One region of the Anaerostipes stercorihominis genome, then DNA from elsewhere that is predicted to be linked to it. Evidence: predicted binding sites of a transcription regulator. Region 1 holds the regulator's gene; each other region holds the start of a gene.
What was found. Region 1 encodes Rex, which represses fermentation and respiration genes when NADH is low (regulators of the CRP and FNR family bind a similar motif). Its sites were predicted from a motif close to ATTGTTAANTANTTAACAAT; they were not measured.
Positions count from the first base shown of each region.

Region 2: AC27EF_RS03765 (acyl-CoA dehydrogenase family protein) is a predicted target of Rex. The motif match lies at 1,309-1,328, and genes of this name have one in related genera.
Region 3: AC27EF_RS01885 (shikimate dehydrogenase) is a predicted target of Rex. The motif match lies at 2,036-2,055, and genes of this name have one in related genera.

Region 1 covers NZ_BAAJCL010000005.1:18,756-22,027, forward strand. Annotated here, with positions in the region: gene AC27EF_RS06840 (NAD(P)H-hydrate dehydratase) at 1-679, opposite strand, end outside; gene acpS (holo-ACP synthase) at 676-1,038, opposite strand; gene AC27EF_RS06850 (redox-sensing transcriptional repressor Rex) at 1,042-1,692, opposite strand; gene AC27EF_RS06855 (ABC-F family ATP-binding cassette domain-containing protein) at 1,913-3,272, shown strand, end outside.
Region 2 covers NZ_BAAJCL010000002.1:349,100-352,371, forward strand. Annotated here, with positions in the region: gene AC27EF_RS03760 (acetyl-CoA C-acetyltransferase) at 51-1,235, shown strand; gene AC27EF_RS03765 (acyl-CoA dehydrogenase family protein) at 1,434-2,576, shown strand; gene AC27EF_RS03770 (electron transfer flavoprotein subunit beta) at 2,603-3,272, shown strand, end outside.
Region 3 covers NZ_BAAJCL010000001.1:371,676-374,947, forward strand. Annotated here, with positions in the region: gene AC27EF_RS01880 (MFS transporter) at 1-1,081, opposite strand, end outside; gene AC27EF_RS01885 (shikimate dehydrogenase) at 1,115-1,990, opposite strand; gene AC27EF_RS01890 (LysR family transcriptional regulator) at 2,186-3,076, shown strand; gene AC27EF_RS01895 (oxidoreductase) at 3,211-3,272, shown strand, end outside.

The DNA of each region.
Region 1 (3,272 bases):
TGGGCATGAGATTCCGAGGATTTTCAAGCGTAAATGCCGTGGCATATTTTTGTATCGTTTGGTCATGAAAACCGATGGATGCCAATCTTGTATCTCCACAATAATCTCTCCCCGGATACAGCAAATGACCTCTCTTGAATCCGCCGAACGTCACGGTAGCATCCGCACGAACGGCACATCCCATAATTTTTCCGGTATCCCCATGAATCCCGGAAGGAATATCAATCGAGAGAACCCTCTTCCCTGAAACATTGATCTGCTCAATGATCTCTTCATATTCCCCTTTGATTTCTCTTGTCAGTCCCACTCCGAAAATTCCTTCAATCAACAGATCGTAAGAAGCAATCTCTGCCTGCCGCAAAAATTGATATCCGAGATTCTCTAAAATTTTCAACTGTAATTTCAGATCCTCCGATGCTTTTTCCAAATTCCCAACAATCATAACATCCACTGAATATTGTTGTTCCAAAAGAATTCTGGCTGTGGCCAATGCATCGCCGCCATTATTTCCAATTCCCGCAATCACCAAAATTCTGGCATCTCCATTTACGCAGGACATTGCACACTCAGCTACAGCTTGGGAGGCCCTCTCCATCAAAACCAGTCCGGGAATTTTAATTTTATGAATGGTTTCCCGATCAATATCCTGCATTTCCTGACTTTTCAATACATATTTCATTGTCGTTCTCCTATTACAAAGGCCTGTACCAATGCTTCCGTATTGGTAATGGAAACATGGATTTGTTCAATTCCAAGTTTTTGTGCCATTTCTTTTGCACGTCCACAAAGGCACACAAACGGCGCGCCTTTCTTGTCTCTTAAAACTTCAATCTCAAACGGTTCTACACCGAAAAAGCCGGTTCCAAATACTTTGGAAACGGCTTCTTTTACAGCAAAATTGCCGGCTAAAGTCGCAGCATTATTCTTTGCACAAACTAATTCTTTGGTTGTAAAAATTCTTTTGAGACCACTTTGTCTTGAAAGCATTGCTCTGATTCGCTCAATTTCCACAAGATCCGTTCCAATTCCGATGATCATCGTTTACATCTCACTCTCTTCCCGATTGTGAATATTGTAAGTCAGCGTCATCAGGCTTTCTGCCAAATGTACATTCTCCACCGTAACATTTTCCGGAAGATGCAAATCAATTGGGGCGAAATTCCAAAATCCTTTGATTCCCCATTCCGCCATCTTCCGGGCAATTCCCGGCGCCTGATCCTTCGGAATGGTGAGCGCTGCAATTTTAATATCATGGGTCTTAATAAAATTCTCCAATTCGTCCGTATCAAGAACTTTAACTCCCCGAACGGAAATTCCAATCAATTTTGGATTCACATCAAACAATGCCATCACCTTATATCCGTAATCTTCATTAAAAGACTGATAGTTGGCAAGAGCCTGCCCAAGATTTCCTGCTCCGACAATAATCATATCATTGCGCTGATCAAGCCCCAGAATCTTTCCGATCTCTGTATACAAATTGTCAACATTATATCCGTAGCCCTGCTGCCCAAATCCTCCAAAATTATTCAAATCCTGACGAATCTGGGACGCAGTTACCATCATCTGCTCACTTAACTCTTTTGAGGAAATTCTAGTGATATTTTTTGCCTTCAACGCGCCAAGATAGCGAAAATACCGTGGCAGGCGCTTTATAACTGCGGATGAAATATTCTTATCTGCGTTTCCCATCTGATTCCTCCAAACATTTATTCTGTTTCTATTATATAAGATTGTCTAATATCTGTCAATCTTTCTGCCATGAATCTATCCAAAATTTCTTGAACACTTCTACAGATTTTCAGTCTTTCGGAGGAAATGCCTTTTATTTTAGAGAAAAATATGATATTCTGAAAAATAGTGTCAATTACAACAAATCGTTGTAATATCTTATTTTTGAAAGGAGTTTTCTATGATTTTATCATGCCAGAATCTCTGCAAAACATTTGTCGAAAAGCCAGTTCTCAAAAATGTATCTTTTCATTTAAATGAAAATGACCGCCTGGCAATTATCGGATATAACGGTGCCGGAAAATCTACACTCTTAAAAATTTTAATTGGAGAACTTGGGGCAGACGAAGGCAATATTTCTATAAAAAAAGATACTTCCATCGGTTATCTTGCCCAACATCAGGAACATCAATTCCATCATACCATTTTTGACGAATTGCTTTCTGTTAAAAAGGATGTTATTTTGTTGGATGAAAAAATGCGCAGATATGAGCAGGAGATGAAAGATTTAACAGGAGATGCCCTGGAACAAAAAATGAATCAATACACGCAGGCTACCCACCAATTTGAACAGATGAATGGCTTTGCCTATAAAAGTGAGATCACCGGAATATTAAAAGGTCTTGGATTCTCAGAAGAAGATTTTAACAAACAGATCAACACCCTTTCCGGCGGACAAAGAACGCGTGTTGCACTGGGAAAACTGCTTCTGAAAAATCCAGATGTACTTTTGTTGGATGAACCGACAAACCATTTGGATGTCGCATCCATTCGATGGCTGGAAACTTATCTTTCTCATTATAAAGGCGCCGTCATCATCGTTTCTCATGACCGCTATTTTCTAGACAAAATTGTCAATAAGGTTATGGAAATTGAGTTTGGTAAATCCATGCTTTTTGATGGAAACTATACAGCATTTATTGAAAAACGAAATCAAATCAAAGCAATTCGGCTGAAAGAATATAAAAACCAGCAGCAGGAAATAAAACATCAGCAAGAAGTCATCCAGAAATTAAAGCGATTCAATCGGGAGAAATCCATCCGCAGAGCTGAGAGCAGAGAAAAAGCTTTAGAAAAAATCGAAGTTCTGGAAAAACCTATGGACTATAACGCTGACATGCGCCTTTCCATTGAGCCGGAAACGATCAGCGGAAACGATGTCTTAAGTTTAAAAGATGTCGCTAAATCTTTTAATTCAAAATCTTTATTTCAAAAAATCAGCGCTGACATTTTTCGGGGAGAACGGGTTGCACTGATTGGTCCAAACGGAACCGGAAAAACTACCCTGTTAAAAATCATCTGTAAAAAGGTCAGAAAAAATGAGGGGATCATCCAACTCGGCGCCGGTGTCACCATCGGATATTACGATCAGGCTCAGGATAATTTAGATTCATCCAAAACTATTTTTGACGAAATTTCTGATTCTTATCCTGATCTGACCAATACAAAAATCAGAAATACCCTGGCAGCGTTTCTATTTTACGGAGAAGATGTGTTTCGTCCGATTTCTTCTTTAAGCGGCGGAGAAAAAGGTCGTGTAT
Region 2 (3,272 bases), on a different contig from region 1:
ATACAAATAGTTAGCACACTAAATACTTAAAGGAAAAAGGAGGACAATTCATGAGAGAAGTAGTGATTGCATCTGCAGTCAGAACAGCAATCGGTTCCCTCGGCGGAGGATTGAAAAATGTCAGTGCAGTAACCTTGGGTGCTGTAGCAGCCAAGGAAGCCATTGCACGGGCAGGAATCGATCCGTCAACGATTGATGAGGTCATGATCGGAAACGTTTTATCGGGAAGTCTTGGACAGAATGTAGCAAGACAGGTTGCCATTCATGCAGGCGTACCAAAAGAAGTACCGGCGTTTGCAATCAACAAAGTCTGCGGTTCCGGTCTTCGGTCTGTAAGTCTTGCAGCACAGACGATCAAAGCAGGAGATGCAGAAATTGTTTTATGCGGGGGAACAGAGAGTATGAGCAATGCGCCGTACGCCCTGACCAATGCCAGATTCGGTATGCGGATGAATGACACGGTAACAGTGGATACCATGGTAAAAGATGGATTATGGGATGCATTTTATGACTATCATATGGGAATTACGGCAGAGAATGTTGCCGAGCAGTACAAAATTACAAGAGAGATGCAGGATGAGATGGCAGAGCGCAGTCAGAAACGTGCACAGGCAGCCATAGAATCCGGGAGATTTAAAGATGAGATTGTGCCGGTGGAAGTTCCGCAGAGAAAAGGAGAACCTGTGATCTTCGACACCGATGAACATCCGAAATTCGGAACAACCAAAGAAAAGCTTGCCAAACTTCGTCCGGCATTTAAAAAGGAAGGGGGAACGGTCACGGCGGGAAATGCTTCCGGAATCAATGACGGAGCGGCAATGCTAATTGTGATGTCCAAAGAAAAAGCAGATGAATTGGGAATTCAGCCAATGGCAGTGATTCGTTCTTATGGCTCTGCCGGAGTAGATCCTTCCATCATGGGAGTGGGACCGATTTCTGCGTGCAAAAAAGCGATGAAAAAAGCAGGACTGACTTCAAAGGATATTGAACTGGTGGAAGCCAATGAGGCATTTGCCGCACAGGCAACGGCAGTATGCAGAGAGCTGGAGTTTTCGCAGGATATTGTGAATGTCAATGGCGGAGCCATAGCATTGGGGCACCCGATTGGGTGCTCAGGAGCCAGAATTCTTATCACATTATTGTATGAAATGCAAAAACGCAGCAAGAAAATTGGCTTGGCTACTCTTTGCATTGGCGGCGGAATGGGCACGACCTTGATTGTAGAGCGTCCATAATTCTGTGTGTGAATTTTTTGCATTGCAAAACACGCAGGGCACGCAAAAAAATATTGTATACATGAAAAAAACACTTGTTAAATCCTTGACATAAAATAAAGATTGATATATACTTAGCGTACTAAATATTAGTACGCTAAAATTATGTACACAAAAATTTTATGAGAAAAATATTTTACCAACAGGAGGGTGACAAAAATGGTGGAATTTAAATTGACGAAGGAGCAGCTGCTTGCAAAAGAATTGTTCAAAAGTTTCGCTGAAAATGAAATTAAACCAATTTCCAGAGATATGGACGAAGCAGAGAAGTTTGATATGGATCTGCTGGCAAAAATGAAACAATATGGTTTGATGGGAATTCCGTATTCTAAGGAATACGGCGGTGAAGGAGCGGATGTATTAACGTATACGCTGGCAATGGAAGAAGTCTCAAAAGTCGATGCCAGTGCGGGAATTACAATTTCTGTACATACCTCTTTGTGTTGTTCCTGCATTCATGATTATGCTTCAGAAGAACAAAAACAAAAATATTTACGCCCGTTGGTTAATGGAAGCAGTATCGGATGTTTTGGATTGACAGAGCCGGGAGCGGGTACAGATGCCAGCGGTGTGAAAACCACTGCGAAATTAGACGGAGATTTTTATGTATTAAATGGGCAGAAAGTATTCACTACCAATTCTGGATTTGCTGATACCTTTGTTATTTTTGCTTATACGGATAAAAGCGCCGGAACAAGAGGAATGTCTGCGTTTATTGTAGACCGGAACACAGAAGGGCTAACGGTCAGCAAAGATATTCCGCGTATGGGAATCCGTGCGGCATCCAACGCGGAGGTTGCGTTGGTTGATGTAAAAGTTCCAAAAGAAAATCTAATAGGAAAAGAAGGAATGGGATATAAAATTGCAATGGGAGCTTTGGCAGGAGGACGTATCGGTATTGGAGCTCAGTCTGTCGGAATTGCTCAGGGTGCGTTAAATGAAGCCATAAAATATATAAAGGAAAGAAAACAGTTTGGAAAACCGATTGCAAAATTCCAGAACACTCAGTTTTTAATTGCGTCACTTCAGACAAAAATTGATGCTGCCCGCTTAATGGTGTGGAGAGCTGCAAAAGCAAAGGACGATCATGAAAACTTTGCGCCTCTGGCTGCAATGTGTAAGCTGTTTGCATCAGATGTGGCAGTGGAAGTTACAAGAGCAGCAGTTCAGATGCTTGGCGGTTACGGATATTCCAGAGAGTATCCGGTAGAGAGGATGTACCGTGATGCCAAGATTACAGAAATTTATGAAGGTACATCAGAGGCTATGAAAATGATTGTCGGCGGCGGATTATTAAGATAAGAGTAAGAGAGAAGGAGAACAAGAGAATGAAGATTGTTGTTTGTGCAAAACAAGTACCAGATACAACGGAAGTAAAATTAGATCCAAAAACCAATACTTTGATTCGAGACGGCGTTCCGAGTATTATTAATCCGGATGACAAAGCTGGAATTGAGGCGGCTCTTCAATTAAAAGAAAAATGCCCGGGCAGTACAGTAACTGTCGTTTCCATGGGACCGCCTCAGGCAGATGTTGCGTTGAGAGAAGCGTTAGCGATGGGATGTGACGATGCCATTTTAATTTCAGACCGGGCGTTCGGAGGAGCCGATACATGGGCAACTTCTTCCACCATTGCAGCGGCACTGATGAAGTTAGATTATGATGTGATTTTTACCGGACGTCAGGCCATTGATGGAGATACCGCGCAGGTTGGACCTCAGATTGCAGAACATCTGGGAATTGCGCAGGTAAGCTATGTAGAGAACATTGAGGTGGAGGCAGAAGATACTTTGGTTGTTCAGAGGCAGTTTGAGGACCGTCATCAGATCATTGAGATTAAAACTCCTTGCCTGCTCACAGCTCTGGCAGAGCTGGCAGAACCAAGATATATGTCAGTACACGGAGTGATGGATGCATACCGTGAAAAGGAAGTAAAGGTTTGGGGCTTAGAGGATATAAAAGATACAGTGAACGAAGGGAATATTGGGCTAAAGGGCT
Region 3 (3,272 bases), on a different contig from region 1:
CGGTAGACGTCATTTTTGCTGCCGCTGTTAAGATGGTATAGTTACAAAGGCTGGATGCAATCATAACTAAACTTGTGATGGTTCCTTTGATTTTCGGAAACAAATCGTTTACAACTGCAGTTGCCATCTGAAGAACTCCGCCGGCTGCCGCATATCCGATCACAAATGCTCCCACATAACAAATCATCGGGGTACGAATCATATAAACCAGCGCCAGCATAACAAGAGAAATTGCCGGGTAAATAATCAAAAATCTCACCTGTTTAAACTTTGTAATCAGAGCACTGGTTACAAATAATGCTACCATAGTTCCCGCAGAATAATAGGTCTGCATCACTGATACATTTTCAGATGGAATATTGGCAATCTGCGTTCCAAATGTCTGCGCACAGTTTAACCATAACTGGAAGGTTGCAGTACTTGTAAATCCAATTAAAATTAACGCTACACTCTCAATAGAAAAATGTGCATTTTTTAAATTGTTAAGAAAAGATTCTGATTTACCGCTCTCAGAAGCTGCCGGAAGCGGTGCAAAAATCGCCAGAATTCCAAGAACCGCAATCGCAATTCCTGCAACCAGCGGAAGCATCAGATAAGACATGCTTGTTCCCGCAACCAATCCTAAGAAAAACGGCATTAACAGCTGTGCAACGGAGATAAAGAATTTAATTCCCATTGTTGCAATTCCCGTATACGTATAAATGATTTCAGCAACTGCCGGATATGTAGCAGTATCTAAGAAAGAGTTTGCAATACCGCCTAATACTGCCGCAATATAGGCAACCGTTGTATTTGGCGAAAAAGCAATTCCTACAAAGAAAATCACATAGGATGCACATCCGATTAATACGGAAATACGACGTCCCAGCTTGTCAGACAACGGTCCCGCAAACGGAAGGGAAATTAAACGTCCCAATCCCAATGCTGCCGCAATGGATGTAACCGCCATTACATCACTCAATCCCCAGTTTTCTGCAAGCATTTCTTTTACTACCTGCTGACTTAAAATAGAACATCCGATTCCATGAATAAAATAGTTTAAATACAGAATCAATGCGCTCGGTAAATATTTCTTATTCATCTTTTTTATATTCCTCTCTGATTTTTTCGTTTTTTAATCGTATTTAATATCTAAAACTTCTTTCATATGATCGATTGGCATATGTTTTCCGGTCCATAAATGGAACGCTGCATCTCCCTGAAACAACATCATTCCAAGACCATTCATTGTCTTACATCCAACCTCTTTTGCCATTCTCAGCAAAGCAGTCTCTCTTGGAGCATAAATCGTATCTGTTACAATCAAATCCGGACGGAAGAAAGATGCATCCGGTACTACAGACTGACCTTCCAGCGGTTTCATTCCAACACCTGTCGCCTGTGCAAATAAGTAACTGCCTGCGATCTCTTCTCTTAATTTTTCTTTATCATCCAAATCATAAAGATTTACGACACAGTCTGTATTCTCACGAATTTTCTTTACTGTTTCTTCTGCATTCGCCCAGAATTTGTCTTTAATATTGAAAATAGACATTTCTTTCACACCATCAAGTGCTGCCTGAATTTCAATTGCTGTTGCAGCTCCTCCGGCACCCGCGATCGTCATTTTCTTACCGATAACATCAATATCATTATCTTTTAGTGACTGCATATAGCCGATTCCATCTGTAATATGTCCGATTAATTTTCCGTGGTCATTGACAATGGTGTTTACGGCTCCCGCCATTTTTGCTGCCGGAGAAAGCTCGTCCAAATACTGCCCTACTACGGTTTTATTCGGCATAGATACGTTGGAACCAACCAGTTTCAGCGCACGAAGCCCTTTTACCGCATCTTCCAATGTACTGTTATCAACCTCAAATGCAAGGTATGCATAATCAAGTCCCAATGTAGCAAAAGCTTCATTGTGCATTGCCGGTGAGCTTGAATGTCTGATCGGATAAGCCATCAAACCAATTAATTCTGTGTGTCCTGTAATTCTCTCTGCCATAGTTTTCACTCCTTAAAAAAATATGTTCGCTGCTGCATTCACCCAAAAGTTAATTTTTTAACAACCTTATGACTTTATTATAACGTACTTTGATTGATACTTCTAATATATATTTTCCTGTTTTTTGATAGCTTTTCGCTATCAATTATGATACAATAACACTACCCAAAAGATATTAAATTAAGGAAGGTTCTTATGAATTTAAATCAGCTTTATTATTTTCAAAAAGTTGCAAAATTGCAGCATTACCATCAGGCTGCCAATGAATTAAATATCTCTCAGCCCAGTTTAAGCCGTTCCATTGCCAATCTGGAAGAAGAATTAGGAGTCTCTCTTTTCCAAAAAAACGGGCGTAATATTGCATTAACAAAATACGGGCGTATTTTTTTAGACCATGTCGATCGTATTCTTGAGGAAATCAATATTGCAGAACAAAAAATGAAATCTCTTGCTGGAAGTTCCAGCGGACACATTGACATCGGCTATGTATTTCCTCTTGCCAAAAGCTATATCCCCCGACTTGTCCGGAGCTTTTTAAATCATGAGCAAAATCATGATATTACCTTCTCTTTAAGTCAGGAAATTACCAAGCGTTTAATTATCGACTTGAAATCTGAAAAATACGACATTATTTTCGGCTCTTACGTTCCGGAAGAGACTTCCATTGAATTTGTTCCGGTCATAAATCAGGAAATGGTTATCATTACACCGTTAGAGCATCCTCTAAAACACAAGAAGCCTCTGGTTCTCGAAGATTTATTATCCTATCCTGTGATCGGATATGATAAAACATCCGGACTGGGACAATACACACATTCCATTTATCGGCAAAACCATATGAATCCATCGATTGCTTTTGAAACCTCGGATGAAAATGCCATCGCTTCTTTGGTTGCAGAAAATTTTGGAATCGGCTTTGTAGCACATGTGGAATCACTTCGAGAATATGAAATTGAAATTCTTCATCTGGATAATGTAAAGCCATATCATACGGTCTATATGGCTTATCTAAAAGAAAAACCTATGATTCCTGCCGTTCGCAAATTCATTGATTTTGTCAGGAATACCATAGATAAAATTTATTGATTTTTCAAAAAACATTGATTTGTTAAATAATTAACTCTGTGTTATGATAGAAGCATCATAAGTCATTCACCCAGATTTTATGATAACAGCCTCTTGGAGATTATGGATTTATTTTTTTGGAGGTTTCAATTCTTATGAAGTGCAATTATAAAAATATTTTTTCACCACTGACCATTAAAAATATGACCATGAGGAA